Regions from separate parts of the Pararhizobium sp. LjRoot235 genome, predicted to be linked through region 2. Evidence: riboswitches for the same ligand, from Rfam matches in the RefSeq annotation. Region 2 holds a riboswitch; the other holds the start of a gene.
What was found. Region 2 has a riboswitch for S-adenosylmethionine ahead of ACSQ2Z_RS19515 (O-succinylhomoserine sulfhydrylase). Riboswitches for the same ligand answer to the same signal wherever they lie in the genome.

Region 1: it holds a riboswitch for S-adenosylmethionine, as region 2 does, so the genes downstream of both, metA (homoserine O-acetyltransferase MetA) here and ACSQ2Z_RS19515 (O-succinylhomoserine sulfhydrylase) in region 2, are expected to answer to the same signal.

The regions. Positions count from the first base shown of each region.
Region 1 is NZ_CAXUSP020000001.1:558,136-568,451, forward strand. It holds tRNA gene ACSQ2Z_RS02645 (tRNA-Gly) at 185-259, shown strand; gene ACSQ2Z_RS02650 (SDR family oxidoreductase) at 643-1,404, opposite strand; gene ACSQ2Z_RS02655 (aldose epimerase family protein) at 1,498-2,514, opposite strand; gene metA (homoserine O-acetyltransferase MetA) at 2,719-3,645, opposite strand; SAM riboswitch at 3,715-3,792, opposite strand; gene ACSQ2Z_RS02665 (RNA polymerase factor sigma-32) at 4,245-5,111, shown strand; gene ACSQ2Z_RS02670 (M48 family metalloprotease) at 5,327-6,838, opposite strand; gene thiQ (thiamine ABC transporter ATP-binding protein) at 7,123-7,845, opposite strand; gene thiP (thiamine/thiamine pyrophosphate ABC transporter permease ThiP) at 7,832-9,445, opposite strand; gene thiB (thiamine ABC transporter substrate binding subunit) at 9,477-10,316, opposite strand, start outside.
Region 2 is NZ_CAXUSP020000001.1:3,969,515-3,979,830, reverse strand. It holds gene ACSQ2Z_RS19540 (GcrA family cell cycle regulator) at 1-169, opposite strand, end outside; gene ACSQ2Z_RS19535 (aspartate aminotransferase family protein) at 600-1,799, shown strand; gene argF (ornithine carbamoyltransferase) at 1,846-2,757, shown strand; gene ACSQ2Z_RS19525 (Hsp33 family molecular chaperone) at 3,046-4,035, shown strand; gene apaG (Co2+/Mg2+ efflux protein ApaG) at 4,048-4,440, opposite strand; gene ACSQ2Z_RS19515 (O-succinylhomoserine sulfhydrylase) at 4,667-5,851, opposite strand; SAM riboswitch at 5,897-5,975, opposite strand; gene ACSQ2Z_RS19510 (2'-deoxycytidine 5'-triphosphate deaminase) at 6,083-7,180, shown strand; tRNA gene ACSQ2Z_RS19505 (tRNA-Gly) at 7,248-7,321, shown strand; gene ACSQ2Z_RS19500 (hypothetical protein) at 7,603-8,568, shown strand; gene ACSQ2Z_RS19495 (glycosyltransferase family 2 protein) at 8,626-10,316, opposite strand, start outside.

The DNA.
Region 1 (10,316 bases), 3.4 Mb from region 2:
CAATCGTTGTAATTGGGAAGGCTGCAAAACGCCCTGTTTTCAGGGGCTTGCGACATGCCGGCAAAAATTTCTTCCACAAGCCGTCATTTCCCTGTTGCATTTGGAAAACGGCTGGGCCATATAGCGCCCGTCGCCGCAACGCAGCGACCTTCGGCCACCGACTACCCCAGGCCGTCGACAATGAGCGGGTGTAGCTCAGGGGTAGAGCACAACCTTGCCAAGGTTGGGGTCGAGCGTTCGAATCGCTTCACCCGCTCCATTTTTCTCCTAGAAATCAATGTTACTGGTGTGTCGTACGGTACCGCTGGTACCGCATAGGGTTCAGCCTCCGAGCATCTGCAAAGCCTCGCCCACGGAAATGGCAACGGCGGCAAGATCAAATGCGGGTGGCAAAAGGTGCGGGCACGAACGCAACGTTTTGTTCGATAGTGGGAACAAATGTTCCTGTGTCTGGCGAAATGAAATCAGAACGCTTCATGTTGCCTCGGTATAAGCTTCGTAGCCAGATTATAGCTGGACGGGCGTTTTCTATAAAGTGAGTCTACGGCTTATAGGAAAGCAAATTCTGAAAAATCAACATTGTGTGCATTTCAGTTTTTACCTTCTATATGTTGATATTCGGAAGGCATTGATTTCTTGTCTTTACCCCCGTCCCACATACGGCATCTTCGTCGCCATCACCGTCATCGTCAGTACGTTGGCGTCAAGCGGCAGGCTCGCCATGTAGACGATGGCGTCGGCGACGAGTTTGGTGGGGATGGTCGGTTCGCTGGCGGTTTCGCCATTGGCCTGTAGCACACCGCCGCTCATGCCGGCAGTCATTTCGGTCGAGGCGTTGCCGATGTCGATCTGGCCGCAGGCGATGTCGAAGGCGCGACCGTCAAGGGCTGTCGATTTGGTAAGGCCGGTGATGGCGTGCTTCGTCGCGGTATAGGGCGCCGAGAACGGGCGTGGCGTCGAGGCGGAGATCGAGCCGTTGTTGATGATGCGGCCGCCCCGCGGCGTCTGCGCCTTCATCAGCTTCATCGCCTGCTGGGTGCAGAGGAAGGCGCCGGTCAGGTTTGCGGCGACGATGGCGCTCCACTGCTCGAAGGTGATGTCCTCCATCGGTACGGCGGGCAGGCTCATGCCGGCATTGTTGACGAGCAGGTCGAGGCGGCCGAAATCGTGGCGGATGGTCTGAAACAAGGTGGCGACCGATTGCGGATCGCCGACATCGGCAGCGAATGCCCTGACCGTGCCGGTGGTATGCGTGGCCATGTCTATTGCGGTCGCTTGCAGAACGTCGGAGCGGCGGCCGGAAATGACGACGGTGAAGCCGTGGTCCAGCAGCGCCTCGGCAATGGCACGGCCGATGCCGGTGCCGCCGCCGGTCACCAATGCGATCTTTTCTCTTCCCGTCATCGTTTCCACTCCTCCGCGGCTGAGCTTACCCGCAGCCGCGTCAAAGAGGAACGCGCCGCGAGCTGGCCATTGAAGCCGTATCTGAGCAGGATGTCAGCTTCTGGTAAAGACGTAGTCTGTTTCCTGCCGCAGTGTCTCGCCGGGCCGCAGCACGGCTTGCGGGAAATTCGCATGGTTGACCGCGTCCGGCCAGATCTGCGTTTCCAGGCAGAAGCCGGCGAAGGGGCCGTAGCGGCGGCCTTCGAGGCCGGGGACCGGGACATTCATCTTGAAGCCGGTGTAGAACTGCACGCCGGGCTCAGTGGTACGGACCTCCAGCGAAACGCCGGAATTGATGCTGCGCACCAGGGCGACCGACTGCTTGGGGCCGCGGGCGTCGGCCAGACAGAAATTGTGGTCGTAGGCGATCTTGTCGCCTTCCATCTGGCGGCGCAGCGGCGTCATTGACCGCAGGTCGAAGGCGGTGCCCTCGACGCTCGCGATTTCACCGGTCGGCACCTGCAGCGCATCCGTCGGCAGATAGTGATTGGCGGCGATCATTGCGTCGTGGCCGAGTGCGTCGGCGGCGCCGTCGAGATTGAAATAGCTGTGCTGGCAGACATTGCAGATCGTGGCGCGGTCGGTCGTGCTCTCGTAGATGACATTGAGGACGCCGCCGTAACTTACTCTATAGGTGCAGGTGACGGTGCAATTGCCGGGATAGCCGGCGCGGCCATCAGGATCGACGATCGTGAGCACGACCCGATCTTCGGCTTTTTCGACGATGGTCCAGAGACGCTTGGCGATGCCGTCGCTGCCGCCGTGCAGATGGGTCACGCCCTTCTCATTGCATTCGAGCTGGTAGGCGGTGCCGTCAATTGCAAAGCGGCCGCCGCCGATGCGGTTAGCGTTGCGGCCCGGCGTCGCGCCGAAATAGGGGGAGTGATCGAGGTAGTCCTGAAAACTCTCGAAGCCGAGAACCAGCGGTGCTGCGTGTCCGTCGAGGCGCAGGTCCTGGATGACCGAGCCCCAGGTGAGGATATTTACGGTCAGCCCGCCGCCGCGGATGGTCAGGCGTTGAACCGGTTCGCCAGTCGGCAGATGGCCGAAGATTTCAGTTTCTGTCTGCACGGCTATTCTTCCTCCACTTTTCCCGGCGGCAAACTGCGTCATTTCGAGCAGGGCGGCAACCGAAAAGTCATACAATTCACGGGTGGATTGCCGGTACTGAAAGCGGGCACACGCAAGCGCCGGCAGGCGGTTTCGTACAAGGCCAGACAGGCCTTCCAGAGGCGCCGCCGGCGCGTTCGAGCGGCCCGATCACCAGGCTTGCCGTCATGTCCTGTCCTTGCCGATATCGGCGAGATCATACGGCGTTGTCTGGTAGATATCGTTGATCCAGTTGCAGAACAACAGGTGCGCGTGGCTGCGCCAGCGGTTCTGCGGCGGCAGTGACGGGTCGTTGTGCGGGAAATGGTTGTGCGGCATCTTGATCGGCACGCCGGCGTTCACGTCGCGGAAATATTCGTCCGACAGCGAGGTCGAATCATATTCGACATGATTGAAGACGTAGAGGCGGTTGCCCGTCTTCTCATGCACGAAACAGACGCCCATCTCGTCGGATTCCATCAATATCTCGAGCCCCGGCACCTTTTCGATGTCGGCGCGGCGCACTTCGGTCCAGCGCGACACCGGAATCTGGAAATCGTCGGAAAAGCCGTTGAGATAGACCGAGGCCGGGTTGAGATTGTGGTGGCGGTAGACGCCGAAGGCCTTTTCCTTCAGCGTGTATTTCGGCACCCGGTGGAAATGGTAGATCGCCGCCATGGCGCCCCAGCAGATGTTGAGCGTCGAATGAACGTTGGTATGCGTCCAGTCGAGGATCTGCTGCATCTCCTGCCAATAGGTCACGTCCTCATAGTTCAGCATCTCCACAGGCGCGCCGGTGATGATGAGACCGTCGAACTTGCGGTGCTTGATCTCGTCCCAGGTGTCATAGAAGGCGAGCAGATGGTCTTCCGGTGTGTTCTTCGCCTTGTGGCCGCCCAGCCGGATCAGCGAAAACTCGACCTGCAGCGGCGTGGCGCCGACGAGGCGTGCCATCTGCACCTCGGTCTTGATCTTGTTCGGCATGAGGTTCAGGAGCCCGATCTGCAGCGGGCGGATGTCCTGACGGATCGCCGCGGTTTCGGTCATGACCCGCACGCCCTCTTTGACGAGGGTTTCGAAGGCGGGCAGCGTATCGGGTATCTTGATGGGCATGGGCAAAACTCGGGTCAGGACAAGCGGAACAAAAAAACCGGCAACGACAAGATCGCTACCGGCCCGCCTGCTTGCGCATGCACGGCCCTTTAGCGATTTATTTAACGTGGCTGCAAGCCGGCCGGCCAAATCACCACGAGACGTCTAAATAGCGCCTGTCTGCGTTGGAATCAATGTTGGAATCAATGAGGGACGCGCGGCCGCGCAAAGCGGGCCTTCTTTAGCGTCGGGCTGACCGCTTCGCCGACAGGCCGGCGGCAAGCGCCGTGCCGAAGTTGTGACTAGAGACAGCGTCCCGGTCGTCGCGGTCCCGGTCGTCGCGTGGGCCGACATTGTCGTGGCCGCCGGAAAAATGCGCGCGGCCGCAAAATACGGCAGTGCAGCATGGAACTTATTCGCTCCCCGCGCGTTGGGACATGTTCAGTCCTGACCTGCGCGTGGAACGGGACTGCTACCCGCGGCCCTCTCTTCCGGCCTCGGCTTCTAGGCAGGGAAGTAGGGCGGTTCGAATGCTGGTCAAGCTTAGGCAGCGGAAATCCCGAAATACGATCGACTTATCGTTCAGCGGCACACCCCGTGTGCCCCTCATGGAGTAGCCGATGAAAAACCTCTCAGCAGACAGGCGCATGATCAAGATCGCCATGGCGGCCCCCTATCTCGAACGGGACGAGGAGCATGCCCTGGCGCTGGCATGGAAAGACCATAACGATCAGGAAGCCCGAAACAAGATCGCCATGGCCCATATGCGGCTGGTGGTCTCGATGGCGTCGAAGTTTCGCAATTTCGGCCTGCCGATGAGCGACTTGGTGCAGGAGGGCCATATCGGCCTGCTGGAAGCCGCCGCCCGCTTCGAGCCGAGCCGCGAGGTCCGCTTCTCGACCTATGCCAGCTGGTGGATCCGCGCCTCGATGCAGGATTATGTGCTGCGCAACTGGTCGATCGTGCGCGGCGGCACGTCTTCGGCGCAAAAGGCCTTGTTCTTCAACCTGCGCCGCCTGCGCGCCAAGCTCGCTCAGGGCGACCGGCAGCTGACCGCGCGCGCCGTGCACGAGGAAATCGCCGCGGCACTCGGCGTCAGCATTGCCGACGTGCAGACGATGGATGCGCGCCTCTCCAGCAATGATGCCTCGCTGCAGGCGCCGATCTCGTCGGGCGATGCCGACAGCGGCGAACGGCTCGATCTTCTCGCCTGTGACGCGCCACTGCCGGACGAGCAGGTCTCCGAGATGATCGACCAGGAACGGCGGCGCATCTGGCTCAGCCACGCGCTTTGCCAGCTGAACGAGCGGGAAATGAAGATCATCCGCGCCCGCCGCCTGTCGGAAGACAGCGCCACCCTTGAAGAGCTCGGCGCCGATCTCGGCATCTCGAAGGAGCGAGTCCGCCAGATCGAGACCCGGGCACTGGAGAAGCTGAGGATCGCGCTGGTCGCCGAAGCACCGGTGCTGGCGACGCTGCCGCATTGAGCGGTATCAGCGCGTCCAGCGCCAACCACCGAAGGTGCGGGAAAGGCTGGGAAGCCATTATAACCGGGGGCGCCGTCTCGACGCTCGATCTATCGCTGCGCGTACCGTGCACGGGCACGTTTTCGCGCTCAATGCCGAATTCGCCCAAGCGCTTGGTCTCTCACCATCCGATCGATCGCCGCTTCCGGTGAGAGGCGGTTTTTCCGCGTGCGGTCCTACTCCGAGATGATCTTGACCCTGTCGCCCGGCTTGACGGTCGATGTCACCTGCATGGCGTTGATCAGGCGGAAGAGATCGAGCTTGCGGTCGGTGCCCATCATCCGGGCCGAGAGCGTCGCCAGCGTATCGCCGGGCTTGGCCGTGACGACGCGGATGCGCAGCGGCTTCAGCGCGGCCGCTTCCTGCGGCATCATGCGGCGGAAGGATGCTCGCAGGACTTCGGCCATCGGCTCGAGGCTCGGCGCACCCTTCGGCACCGCCGTCAGGAAACGGTAGATCTGCGTATCGATGCGGATCACCGTGACGTCGAAATCCCAGCGCTCGGCCGAGGCGCGCGCGGTCGCAGCCTCAAGCCCGTTGATGGTGATCGGCCGGATGGTGTCAGGCTGCAGGCCCGTGACCCAGCCGCTGGCGATATAGTCGGTCAAGCTGCGGCGCTGCGTATCGGCAACGCCATCGAAGCGGATGGCGACTTCTCCCGGTCCGGTCGCCAGCACGGCTTCCGCCTTGTTGTCGATCTGGAAGCCGGACGGCACATCGAAACGAATGCCGAGCTTGCCGTGCAGGAACGTCTGGCCGCGGACGTAGCCTTCCTGCGGGCTGTCGCCATAGAGCAGCCCGTCGATGCCGGCGAGATAATACTCGCGGCCGCGGTCGCCGACCGTTCCTTCCGCGCCGAAAGCCCGCGCATGGCGGCGGGCGAGATCGACGCGCTGCGGCGCGCTCGGATGGCTCGACAGGAAGTCGAGGCTCTGGTCGCTGTCGGGATCGACCGAGGAGAACCGGCTATAGGCCGCCATCGCATCGAGGAAACGGGCGGCGGAATAGGGATCGTATCCGGCTTCGCCGAGCATGCGCACGCCGATGACGTCGGCCTGCAGTTCCTGGTTTCGCGAGAAGGCCGCAAGCCTGAGCTTGCCGCGCGCCAGGGCCTGCTTGCCGGCGAGGTCGCTGGAGAGTACTTCGGAGACGACGCGGCTGGCAATGACCTCCGCCTCCTCGCGCTGCTGCCGCTCGATACCGTGATTGGCCGTGACGTGCGCCATCTCGTGGGACAGCACCGCTGCCACTTCCGACGCATCGTCGGCAAGCGCCAACAGGCCGCGGGTGACGTAGAGATAGCCGCCGGGGAGCGCGAAGGCGTTGATCGCAGGCGAATTCAGGATGGTGATGCGGTAGGACTGGTTCGGATTTTCCGACACCGCCGTCAGCGCACCGGTGATCCGGGCAACGAGACGTTCGGTCCTTTCGTCCTTGTATTCGCCGCCATAGCTCGCGACGATGCGCGGGTGCTCGCGGGCGCCGACCTGGGCGCGCGGGTCGTTCTTCTGCACCTCCTCGACGATCTGCGGCGTCGAGGACGGCGCGACCTTCGGCTCATAGGTCTGTTCGATTACCGACTGGCAGCCGACAAGCAGCAGCATACCGGCGAGCGCGCTTGCAGCACGCAAGGATACGCCGGAGCTTTTCTCCGAAGACTGCGGATCCGTGCCTGTCGTTCTGTTCATGCCTCAGCTCGTTTCCAGTCTTTCGGGCCAGCCCCGCAAACATTTCCGCGGTCCGGCGCCGCGAAAATTCGGTATTCTTTACAGCCGCGTACATAGGTCAGGCAGCCATTGCAGCAATAGGACTGCTGTAGCCTATTCACGCCACGCGTGCCTAGCATATGCCGATAGAAATAGTTGCCCCGTGATATCCCTGCAACGGATACGCGAGCATGGCGCCGCGGAGATTTCGCGCTTGGCCGTCGCATAGGCCAACGTTCAAATTGTGGCAGTCATGGCAGGCGACGTCATTTTCCGAGAAACCGCGCAATGGCGGGACTATCGATATGGTCAAGGAATTGCGCCTTGGATTCGTGCAGCAGGACACGGCCCTCGTCGAGGAAGATGACGCTATCGGCCAGCGCCCGCACGTCGTCCGGATGGTGCGTGACGATCAACATCGTATTGCCCTCCTGCCTGTGCAGATCGATGAGCAGGCTGATCATGCCCGAGCGTAAGCCCGGATCGAGCGCCGCGAATGGCTCGTCGAGAAGAAGGACAGGTTTGTGCCGGACCAAGGCGCGCGCGAGCGCCACCCGCTGACGTTCTCCGCCGGACAACGTCGGTGGCAGCCGCTTGCCGAAGCCTTCGAGTCCGACGCGCATCAGCGCAGCCGCGATTTTTCCGCGCTCCTTCACGTCCAGTCGCAGGGCCGGATCGATGCCGAGCGCGATATTGGTGGCGACATCGAGATGCGAAAACAGGTTGTGTTCCTGGAAGATGACCGAGACCGGCCGGTTGGCCGGATCGCGGCGGGCGACATTTTCGCCAAGGATCTCGACCGCGCCCGAATCCGGGGTCTCGAAACCGGCGACGATATTGAGGAGGGTCGATTTGCCGGAACCGGAGGCGCCGGTGATGGCAACGATCTCGCCTTTCCTGATCGCGCAATCGAAGTGCAGCTGCGTCTTGTCCAACTGCAGGCGCACGCCGCCGAGGCGAATGGCAATCTCCGTGTCACGCGGCGGCATTCTTGCTCCCCTCCTTCGCCGCAGATGGCGTGCCGGCGATGGTCAGCAGGATGCAGACCAGGCCGAGAAACAGCGCAAGCCCCGCCGCATCAGTGGAACGGTAGCTGCCCATCCGGCTATAGAGTAGCCAGGGCAGCGTGACCATATCCTGCGATCCGAACAGCGCCACCGCTCCGAGATCGCCGAGCGACAGGGCGCAGGCAAAGGACAGCGCCATCAGCACCGGCTTGCGCAGGACCGGCCAGTCGACAAACCGCAGCCGGTGCCAGCCACCGAGCCCGAGGCTCGCGGCAAGCCTGCCGGTGCGGACCGAATGGCTGGTCATGGCCGGCTCCAGCACGCGGTAGACGAAGGGCAGCGCCATCAGCATGTTGATCAGGATGACGAGGAGCGGCGCAAGGGCGGCGACATCGCCGAGCGGTCGCAGAAGCAGGAACCACCCCGCCCCCAGAACGACGGGCGGCACCAGCAGCACCAGGGACGCGCTCATCGAAATCAAGCCGGCAAATCCGCGATGGAGCTTCGGTGGATGTCTCGGTGCGAGCGCGATCTGCCGCGAACGGATCATCAGCGCCGTCGCCGCGACGCAGAGCGTGCCTGACACAACCGCAATGGCAAGGCTGGTGACAAGGGCCTGCTGCGCCATCGGATCGCCCATCAGCTTCCAGAGATCGGACTGCAGACCGTAGGCGATGACGGAGCCGAGCGGCAGTGCAAGGAACAGCACGGCTAACACGATGGCCAGGCCGTCGCCCGCCTTGCCCGAAAGATTGCGACCGTCGAAGCGCCTGACCTCGCGTCCGCTGCCATGACCTTCCTCCACCTTTGGCGTCAACAGACGCATCGCCAGCAGCAACGCCCCCGTCAGGGCGATCTGCAGCAGCGACAGGGCAATGGCGCGCGGCGGATCGAAATCGAAGCGCAGTGCCTGATAGATCGCCACCTCGATGGTGCTCGCCGCCGGCCCGCCGCCGAGCGTCAGCACCAGGGTGAAACTGGTGACGCAGAGCATGAAGATGAGGCCGGCGATACCGGGCAGCAGGCCACGAATGGCCGGCCACTCGATGAAGCGGAAGATTGAAAGCGGCCGCATGCCGAGATTGGCGCCGACCAGCCAGTATTCGCCGGGAATTCGTTCCAGCCCGCCGATCATCAGCCGCGCGGCGAGCGGCAGATTGAAGAACACATGCGCCAGCAGGATGCCAGACAGGCCGTAAATGCTGATCGGCTGATCCAGGCCGAGCCAGGCAAAAGCCCTATTGAACAATCCCTGCCGCCCCCAGATACCGATCAGCCCCAAGGCGGCGACCAGCGCCGGCAGGCCAAGCGGCAGCGCCAGCAACCGGATGATCCAGACACGTCCGGGAAAGGACGGTTGCCGCGCCAGGGCACGCGCGACGGGAATGGCAAGCACGATCGACAGAAACGTCGAAAGCAAGGCCTGCAGCAGCGTAAACCGCATTACGCGCCAGACATAGGCGTCGAAGAGCCCCTCTTGCCCCACTGCACCTGGCTCATCGAAGGCAAGCAGCGTATAGGCTGCGAGGCAGACAAACAGAACGACGCCGCCGAGGCAGAGTGCCCCGGCGGCCACTGTCAGACGCTTTTCGAGACCGCCGGGCAATCGCAGCTCAGTTCTTGCTCATGGCAGCGAGCCATTCGTCGATCCAGGCCTTGCGGTTGGCGGCAACTTCGTCGGAAGACATCAGATAAGTCTTTCCCGGATGGACCAGTTTGCCGAAGGCCTCCGGCAACGGCTCCTTGGTGGCGGCCACCGGCAACATCCAGTTGGTCGTCGGGATGATCGACTGGAACTCCGGCCCGGTGACGAAGGAGAGGAAGTCCTTGGCGAGCGCCGGGTCCTTGGCAGTCTTCGTCATGCCAACCACTTCGATCTGGATGTAGTGACCTTCCGAGAACGAGGCTGCCTGATAGCGGTCGGTGCTTTCCGCGATCATGTGATAGGCAGGTGAGGTGGTATAGGACAGCACCATCGGCGCCTCGCCCTTGGTGAACAGGCCGTAAGCCTCCGACCAGCCGGGCGTCACCGTCAGGACGCGATCCTTGAGCTTGGCCCAGGCGGTACCGGCCTCGTCGCCGTAAACCGACTTCACCCACAGAAGCAGGCCGAGGCCCGGCGTCGAGGTGCGCGGGTCCTCGATGACGATCTTTTGGCTCGGATCGCCCTCCACCAGTTCCTTCAAGCTCTTCGGCGGCGTCTTCAGCGTCTCGGTATCGTAGATCACGGCGAAATGGCCGTAGTCGTACGGAACGAACGTATCGTCGGAGAAGCCGCCGGGAACCTTGACGGCGGACGTATCGACACCGTGCGGCGCGAAAAAGCCGGTCGCCTTGGCTTCGGAGACGAGATTGGTGTCGAGCCCGAGCACGATATCGGCCTTGGAGGCCGGCCCCTCGAGCTTCAGCCGGGTCAAAAGCTCGACGCCGTCGGCGACGCTGACATACTCCAC
Region 2 (10,316 bases):
TTGCCGTGCTGCCGCCAGCCTTGGCACGGCCGGGCAGGCAAAGCCGGTGCACCTTGCCGATGACCGCGTTTCGGCTGACGCCGCCGAGCTGCGCGGCGATCTGGCTCGCGCTCAATCCTTCTGACCACAACTTCTTGAGTTTCTCGACCCGCTCGTCAGTCCAGTTCATGGTCTTTTCTCCATTCACAGCGTTGGTGATGGTCGAATCCTCCACCGTACCCCGGACGGACTCCGAGGCTGAAACGCGATAACTCTTTTGGTGACTAGGTCCGCCGCATGCGTTCTAGTAATTAGTTGTTAAGGTAGAGGTAGGGGGACTCGCTGACAAGAGTCCCCGGAATCCGAGCGAATCGATTTTCGAGTTTTCCCCAACTTGCTTGGCATGCGTGGCATTTTTGCAAGAGCGTGCGGTCAAAAAAATCGATGTCGCGATGGCGGCGTGAATTGCCGCAAATTGCCGGCTTTTGTTGACATTGCGGTGCGAAATGAAGATAGTGATTTTGCCGCCGCGAGGCGGCATTTTGATTTTTTAAGGGCTGACCTCAGTCCGAGCTGAGCCAACCGAAACAATCACCGTGATGATTGAGGAGACATGCGCCATGGCCGATGCCACGCCGCTTTATGACACATATGCCCGCGCCCCCTTGCGGTTTGAGCGCGGCGAAGGCGTCTGGCTGGTTGCGGAGGATGGCACGCGCTATCTCGATTTTGCCGCCGGTGTCGCGGTCAATTCGCTCGGCCATGCCCATCCGCACCTCGTTTCGGCGCTGAAGGAGCAGGCGGACAAGGTCTGGCATCTCTCCAATCTCTATGAGGTTCCCGGACAGGAAAGCCTGAGCCGCCGGCTGACTGAAGCCACCTTTGCCGACAAGGTATTCTTCACCAATTCGGGTGCGGAAGCACTGGAATGCGCGATCAAGACCGCGCGGCGCTATCACTTCTCCAAGGGGCATCCGGAAAAGTTCCACATCATTACCTTCGAAGGCGCCTTTCACGGCCGGACGCTGGCGACCATCGCGGCCGGCGGTCAGGCAAAGTATCTCGAGGGTTTCGGTCCGAAGGCGCCGGGTTTCTATCAGGTTCCGTTCAACGACATGACGGCGCTGAAAGCGGCCATCACGGAGGAAACCGCCGCGATCCTGATCGAGCCGATCCAGGGCGAGGGTGGCATCCGCACGGTACCGAAGGAATTCCTGCAGGAGGTGCGCTCGCTGTGCGACGAATACGGCTTGCTTCTGATCCTCGATGAGGTCCAGTGCGGCATCGGCCGGACCGGCAAGCTGTTTGCCTATGAATGGGCAGGTCTCACGCCCGACATCATGGCCGTCGCCAAGGGGATCGGCGGCGGTTTTCCGCTCGGTGCCTGCCTTGCGACGGCGGATGCGGCTTCCGGCATGGTCGCCGGAACGCATGGCTCGACCTATGGCGGCAATCCGCTGGCCATGGCTGTGGGCAATGCCGTTCTCGATATCGTCCTGGCCGATGGTTTCCTGCAGCATGTCCGCGATGTGGCGCTGGTTTTCCGCCAGGGCCTCGCTTCGCTTGCCGATCGTTTCCCCGATGTCATCGAGGAAATCCGCGGCGAAGGCCTGATGCTCGGCATCAAGGCCAAGGTACCGTCCGCAGACCTGCTCAAGGCGATCCGCGCCGAGCGGCTTCTGGCCGTGCCTGCGGGTGAAAACGTCATCCGCCTGCTGCCGCCGCTGGTAACGACGGCCGAGGAAGCTCGCGAAGGCTTGGCGCGGCTCGAGCGGGCGGCCGAACAGCTGACGGCGGAACGACGAAAGGCCTCGGCCTGAACGACGTTCCCCTTCCCATGCTGAAAACACAGGACTTTGAATAGAAATGGCCAGACACTTTCTCGATCTTTCTGCCATGACGGCAGCCGACCTGCGGGCGATCATCGAAGACGCCCGCGTCCGCAAGGCTGCCACCAAGGCCGGCACGGCCGAAAAGCCGCTTGCCGGCAAGATGCTGGCGATGATCTTCGAGAAGCCATCGACCCGCACGCGCGTGTCCTTCGATGTCGGCATGCGCCAGCTCGGCGGCGAGACACTGTTCCTCTCCGGTACCGAAATGCAGCTCGGCCGCGCCGAAACCATCGGCGACACGGCCAAGGTGCTGTCGCGCTATGTCGATGCCATCATGATCCGCACGACCGATCACACCCGGCTGCTCGAACTTGCCGAGCATGCAACCGTACCGGTGATCAACGGCCTGACGGACACGACACATCCCTGCCAGATCATGGCCGACATCATGACCTTCGAGGAGCATGCAGGCCCGGTGAAGGGCAAGACCATTGCCTGGACCGGCGATGGCAACAATGTGTTGCATTCCTTCGTCGAAGGGTCCGCCCGTTTCGGCTATCGGATGAATATGGCTGTTCCGCTTGGTTCCGAGCCGGACGACAAGATCCTCAACTGGGCCCGCGACAATGGCGGCGACATCAAGCTCTATCATGACGCCGATCAGGCGGTTGTCGGCGCCCATTGCGTGGTGACCGACACTTGGGTGTCGATGAACCTGGAACACCGGGCGCGCGGTCACAACGTCTTCCAGCCCTTCCAGGTCAATGCGGAGCTGATGGCGAAGGCCGAAAAGGACGCGCTGTTCATGCATTGCCTGCCTGCCCATCGCGGCGAGGAGGTGACGGACGACGTGATCGACGGCAAGCAGTCAGTGGTCTTCGATGAGGCGGAAAACCGCCTGCATGCGCAGAAATCGGTTCTCGCCTGGTGCCTCGGCGCGCTTTGACGAGCGCGCTACCGCGCATATTGAAAACGGGACCGCGGCACACGATCTATGCTGCAATTGGATGACCGGCGGGTAGCTCAGCCTCCGTGCCGGTCATTCGCGTTCAGAATATCCAGCCATCCGTGCCGCTGTCTGCAGCGGGTGCGGAGAAGAGCAAGCAGCCGTTTTTCCGAGTGACGATCTGGACAAAACGGGCCTGCGCAGGATCAATAAGAGAGCATCGGGCATCACGTCGCCAAAGGTTCCAGCCTTCGGCTTGTCGATGTCCGAGGGCTAAGGAGCAGAGTGATGACGGAAGTAGACCCGGGCCTCGGCCAGTTCGATTTTGCCGGCGACGATCATGTCGTGCCGTTTCAGGTGGAGGGCCTCGACGTGCGCGGCCGTGCCGTCCAGCTCGGCCCGATGCTCGACGCCATCCTCGAACGCCACAATTATCCGCTACCGGTCGCCCGTCTCGTTGCCGAAACGGTGGTGCTGACGGTCCTGCTCGGTACCTCGCTGAAATTCGAAGGCAAGCTGATCGTCCAGACGAAAAGCAACGGTCCGGTCGATCTGGTCGTCGCAGATTTCTCGACGCCGGACCGGGTGCGTGCCTATGCCCGCTACGACGAGGAAGCCCTGTCGCGCGCCCAAGAAAACGGCCTGACCAAACCGGAGCATCTGCTGGGCGAAGGCATTCTCGCCTTCACCATCGACCAGGGCGCCCACACGCAGCGCTATCAGGGCATTGTGCCGCTCGATGGCGCCTCGCTGGAGGAGATCGCCGGCGTCTATTTCCGCCAGTCGGAACAGATCCCGACCAAGGTGCGCCTCGGTGTCGCTGAGTTGCTGGACCGCGATGAAAACGGCCAGCCGCGCCATCGCTGGCGGGCCGGCGGCATGGTCGCCCAATTCCTGCCGGAAGCGCCGGAGCGCATGCGCCAGGCGGATCTTCACGGGGGGGATGGCGACAACGGCGAGCATGCCATTGGGGTCGACGATCTCTGGGGCGAGGCAAGCGTCATGGTCCAGAGTATCGACGCAGACGAACTGACCGATCCGACGGTCGGAACCGAGCGGTTGCTCTACCGGCTGTTCCATGAGCGCGGCGTCAAGGTCTATCCGCCCCAGGCGGTTTACGACAAGTGCAGCTGCTCGCGCGAGAAACTCCGCGACGTGCTGGCAAGTCTGAGCCAGGAGGATCTTGATCACGCGGCGCAGGACGGAATGGTTTCGGTCACATGCGAGTTCTGCTCGACGACCTATCGTTTCGAGGCAACGGAAGTGAAGCCGCAGTGAAAAGCTGCGGCCCTAGTTCAAGGTCCGAGCCTGGCCGGGCGAATCCAGCGAGAAGGCGGGAATATCGACCGTGAAGGTATCGCCCTCCGGTGTTTCCATCGAATAGTGGCCGAACATCACGCCCGACGGCGTGTCGAGCGGGCAGCCTGATGAATATTCATAGGTGTCGCCGGGATTGAGAACCGGCTGCTCGCCGATGACGCCTGGGCCATTGACTTCGTCGACCTGGCCGTTTTCGTCGGTGATGTGCCAGTAACGGGTCATCAACCGCACAGTCTTGCCGGAAAAGTTGGAAATCAGGATGCGGTAGCCCCAGACATAACGGCTGTCCTCCGGATCGGACTGCTCCTCCAGATAGTAAGGCTCTACGGTCACCTCGATATCGCGAGTTAGCGCGCGGTACATATGCAAACCCTTTTCAAGTCTATGGGCGATATTCTACAGCAAGATGGTTTCGTCAAGAATAATGGACAGCGTAAACTGTTAGGATAGGGCACAGCATGCTCGATGGTCACTTCAAGAAGCGGCTTGATTGCGCAGGCAAGGCGAGCGAGTTTCAGGACTGAAACGCAGGCGTAGAAAAACGCCCGCGTCCGGCTGGACACGGGCGTTCGAAGCAGAAAGCGGAAAATCAGGCCTTTATGGATTTCAGCGCGCGGGCGAAATCCTCGATCAGGTCTTGGCTATCCTCGATGCCGGCCGAGAAGCGCACGGTGCCGGGCGAAATGCCGAGCTCCGTGCGGGCTTCGTCCGACAGATTCTTGTGCGTCGTCGTCGCCGGATGGGTGATCAGGCTCTTGCTGTCGCCGAGATTGTTGGAGATCAGCACGATGTCGAGTGCGTTCTGCAGCGCGAAGGCCGCTTCCTTGCCACCCTTCAGTTCGAAGCAGACCAGCGTCGAACCGCCCTTCATCTGCCGGGCGATGATATCGGCCTGCGGATGATCCTTGCGGCCCGGATAGATCACGCGGGCGACCTGAGGCTGCTCGGCAAGGAAATCCGCGACCCGCGACGCGTTCTCGCTCTGCTGGCGCACACGCAGTGGCAGGGTTTCCATGCCCTTCAGCAGTGTCCAGGCATTGAACGGCGACAGCGCCGGGCCGGTATGGCGGAAATAGTCGTGCAGGTGCTCGTTGATCCATTCCTTGTCGGAGAGGATCACGCCGCCGAGGCAGCGGCCTTGGCCGTCGATGTGCTTGGTGGCGGAATAGACGACGATATGGGCGCCGAGTTCCAGCGGCTTCTGCAGAAGCGGCGTCGCAAAGACGTTGTCGACCACCACCTTGGCACCGATCGCATTGGCGATCTTCGCCACGCCGGCGATGTCGACGACTTCCAGCGTCGGATTGGTCGGGCTCTCGAGGAAGAACACCTTGGTGTTCGGCTTGACTGCCTTTTCCCAGTTTTCGAGGAACCGGCCGTCGATCAGCGTGCATTCGATGCCGTATTTCGGCGCCAGCGTCTCCACCACCCAGCGGCAGGAACCGAAGAGGGCGCGGGCCGCGACGATGTGGTCGCCCGCCTTGAGCTGGCAGAGAATGGCGGCCGAAACCGCGGCCATGCCGGATGCCGTGGCGCGGGCATCCTCGGCGCCTTCCAGCATGCACATGCGTTGCTCGAACATGTCGTTGGTCGGGCTGCCGTAACGGGCGTAGATGAAGCCGTCGGTCTCGCCCTTGAAGCGCGCCTCGGCAGCTTCCGAGCTTTCATAGACGAAGCCCTGCGTCAGGAAGATGGCTTCGGAGGTTTCGCCGTGGTTGGAACGGGTCGTGCCGCCATGAACGAGCTGTGTTGCCGGGCGCCAGTTTTTGCTCATCGGATCGTCGCTTTCACAAACAAAAAAACCGGCCGCAAAAGCAAGCCGGTTTCGAACCCGGCCTTTTTAGCTATTTGTTTAACGTGGCTGCAAGCCGACCGGCCAAATCACCACGGGATAAGTCAGTATTTACTGACTAGCCGCGCTTGCGTCAATTCCCGGGAACAAGAAGATATGTCACGGAGACAATTTGGGTTATGACGTGCCGTTTGCGGCAAAAAGGAAATGGGAATGACGAGGGCCACAGGCATTCTAGCCGATCGCGCGATTGCAGCGCTGTTTGACGCGGGGCGTTTGAAAAGCGAAAGCAAGCTGGATACCGATCAGATCCAGCCGGCAAGCCTCGATCTGCGTCTGGGCTCGAAAGCCTTTCGCGTCCGCGCAAGCTTCATGCCCGGTCCCAGCCACCTCGTGGCCGACAAGCTCGACCGGCTGAAGCTGCATGTCATCGATCTCTCCGAAGGGGCCGTGCTCGAGACCGGCTGTGTCTATATCGTGCCGCTGATGGAAAGCCTCGACCTGCCTGCCGACATGTCGGCCTCGGCCAATCCGAAGAGCTCGACCGGCCGCCTCGACATCTTCACCCGCGTCATCACCGACCGGGCGCAGGAATTCGACAAGATCCCGGCCGGATATTCCGGCCCGCTCTATCTCGAAATCAGCCCGCGCACCTTCCCGGTGATCGTGCGGCGCGGCTCGCGCCTGTCGCAGATCCGCTTCCGCATCGGCCATGCGCTTCTGAGCGAAGCCGAGGTCCTCGCGCTGCATGAGAGCGACGTGCTGGTCGCCAGCGAAAAGCCGAACGTTTCCGGCGGCGGCATTGCCCTTTCGATCGACCTCAAGGGGACCGGCGCCGACGGGCTGATCGGCTATCGCGGCAAGCATCACACCGCGGTCGTCGACGTTGACAAGAAGGCCGAGCATGGCGTCTTCGATTTCTGGGAGCCGCTCTATAGCCGCGGCCGCGACGAACTGATCCTCGATCCAGATGAGTTCTACATCCTCGTCTCGCGCGAAGCAGTGCACGTGCCGCCGCTCTATGCCGCCGAAATGACGCCGTTCGATCCGCTGGTCGGAGAATTCCGTGTCCACTACGCCGGCTTCTTCGACCCCGGCTTCGGCCACGCCTTTGCAGGCGGAACGGGCAGCCGCGCGGTTCTCGAAGTCCGCAGCCACGAGGTTCCGTTCATCCTGGAACATGGTCAGATCGTCGGCCGTCTGGTCTATGAGTACATGATGGAGCGGCCGGAAGGCCTTTATGGTCTCGGCCTCGGCTCCAACTACCAGGCGCAGGGCCTGAAGCTCTCCAAGCATTTCCGATCGGAATAAAAGGCGTCCGTAATATCGGATGCCACCTTGACAGCCGGCAGCGCTTGGTGAAAACCTCGCAGCCGTTGCGGGTATGATGTAGTGGTAGCTTGTCAGCTTCCCAAGCTGATCGTGCGGGTTCGATTCCCGCTACCCGCTCCACCTTGTTTCCAGGGCTTTGTGAACGATTGGATGGCCCGGTTTCAAGCGGCTTGGAACGGTCTGGTCTCCTCGCCCTTTATGTGGCTTCGCGCTGACTCGTTCCGAGGCCCCGCGGTGAGTGCCGCCGCCCCGCGCAGGTCGTCACAGTGCGGAATTCGCTCGGAGGGGCTATTTTGCTGCGTTGCAGCAAATGCAATTAGACGGTATTGTTTGGGTCGGGCGTGGGATCAGGGACGGGGTTTGTCAAAAAGACCTTGTCGTATGTAATGTAAGGATATCAGATGCTTGACGCACCCAAATCCCAACCGCAGGACTTAGAAACCATTGCTCGCAGCGGCGGCGTTTTGCGCCGCATGGCCGCGCGCATACCGACCTATCTCACGGATGTGCGGGAGAATCCGGTCTGGCTACCGATGTTTCTGCTGGCGCGGACAATGCCGTTCCGCAAAGCACATTGGCTGACAGCCAAGCCGGTGCGATCGAGCGCGGGTGCTACGCCTTCGATGTTCGGCAACCTTCAGGCAAAGGCCATCGCGACCGAACTCAGGCGGACCGGTATCTTTGTCGGCCTCACATTGCCAGCGCCGATCCAGGAGGAAATTGCCCGCTTCGGACACGAAACGCCGTGTTTTGGAAATTTCGAGCGCAGGCTCGAGTTTCTCGCTGGTGAGCACGCATCCGCCGAGCGGCGTTTTGGCCGCACGATATTGAGCGGTCATCATTTCGAGCGGGTCCTGCAATGTGATGCCGCCATTGCCGTGCAGCGCGACCCATTGCTTCTCGATGTCGCACGGCATTATCTCGGCGGCGAAGCCAAATTGATCACGACGCGGACATGGTGGAGCTTCCCGGCAAAGTCTGCGTCAGAGTCTGATCTCAGCCGCGCCTCGTTCAAGTTCCACTTCGATCTCGATGACTGGCGGATGCTGAAATTCTTTTTTTATCTCTCTGACGTCGATGCCGATGCCGGCCCGCATGTCTATGTGCGAGGAAGTCACAACCGCCGGCGATTGAAGCATCAATTGACGCTGCTCGTGGGGCATCCTGCAGACGAGGTATTGAGCTTTTACGGTGAGGACAGCGCCATCACCTTGACCGGAAAGGCCGGCACAGGTTTTGTCGAAGACCCGTTTGGCTTTCATAGAGGGACATTGGCAAAACAGTCCCCGCGCCTGATGATGGAGGTCGGGTTTGGCGTCTCGAAGCCGTCGAAGCGCCGCTATCACGGTGAACCGACCATCCGGTGAATGGTTCCTCCGCGACCCCGGCCGGCTTCTCCTCTCGGCGGCACAAACCGCCCATCATCATTCGGCAACGTTCGAATTCGCAACGGTATCAAGGCTGTTCGTGCGGGTTCGCCTTGTTTCGTTGACCGGAACATGCGGTGTCTTGTTCCAGGAGAACGGATTGGTCTGGAGCTCAAGCAGTGCCTTCCAGGCTGCGAGCGACATGATCAGCCAGTAGAAGGGCACGAAGGCCCAGCGCATTCCGACGGCACGCCTTTCCCTGGCTCCCATGCGGTTGCGTCCGAGCGCAATGAAGACGGCGTAGCTGCCGAAGAGATTGACGATATCGCAGAGGAACAGCCAGAATGCCAGCGAACCGTCCACGTGCGTGCTGTGCTGAAACATCAGCCATGTCAGATAGAGGAGAAACCCGATGATGATGGGGTGGCAGAGCGACGACACGAGCATGCCCGCGATCAGGATCTGAAAGACCGCAAAGGACGGCCAGCCCGTTTCCCTGCAGAACTGCGCAGGTTTGCGCATCAGCACCAGCCAGGTCTGCAGCCAGCCCTTGAACCAGCGCGTCCGCTGGCCGAGCCAGACCGGCAGCGTCACCGGCGCTTCCTCGAAGGTGGGTTTGAAGATCACGCGCGAGCGGTAGCCAAGACGATGCAGGCGCATGCCGAGGTCGGCATCCTCGGTCATATTGTACGGGTCCCAGCCGCCAATCCGCTGCAGTTGCGCAGTCCGGAAGTGATTGGATGTCCCGCCGAGCGGCAGCGGCAGCCCGGTCAGCGATAGCATCGGCAGCAGCCCGCGAAACAGCCCGGCATATTCCACCGCAAACAGCGCACTCAGCCAGGATTGCCGTGCATTGGTGACGATTAAAGGTGCCTGCAGGCAGATGACGCGCTCGGGCGCTGCCATGAACGCGGCATGGGCCTCGCGCAGTTGGCCCGGATGCGGCCGGTCTTCGGCATCGTAGACGGTGACGAAGGTGCCGCGAACGCCGGGCAGGGCATAGCTCAAAGCCTTCGGCTTGGTGCGCGGCAGATGCACCGGCACGAGCACGATCTCATATTCGGGCGCGAGCGGCAGGGCGCGCAATGCCGCGATCGTTTCCTCGTCATCCTCTTCGCAGATCAGCTTGATATCGAGACGCGAGCGTGGCCAGTCGAGGCGGTCCAGCGCCTCGATCAACTGGGCGGCGACGCTCTTTTCCTTGTAGAGCGCAACCAGTACCGAATAGACGGGCACAGGCCCGGCCGGCCCTGCCTCCGCGCGCGCTTTTGGTGTGGAGCGCTCCTGCAGAAAGGCACAGCCCAGCGCGTAAAGCCGCACGGAAAAATTGGCCAGGTAGAACAGCGTCAGCACGATATGCAGGATCAACAGGCTGATAATTGGCAGCGTGATGACGGCGCCGATCAGCGCGCAGAGCATAATACCGGCATAAAATCCCTGTTTCCCCCAGAAGGTGATGCGGGCGCTGTGAAGCGGGGTCGTTTCGAACAGTGCTCGCGTTGTCGCAGTCACCCGGCGCAGGCGCCCAGCCTGCCAGGCGGCGTTGCGCATGACGGATGGGGTCGACACGGCGAGCGACTGGCGCAGCGTCGGTGTGCGTTCAAGAAGCGCCGCCGTCTCCTCCAGCCGGGAGAGCGAAGGAACGATCACGGTAGTCGGCGGCCGGCTTGCATGATGAACGCGCAGCATTTCGGGCCGTATGATCTGCGTATCCAGCCCCGCAATATCTTGCACCCGGTTCGGGTCGA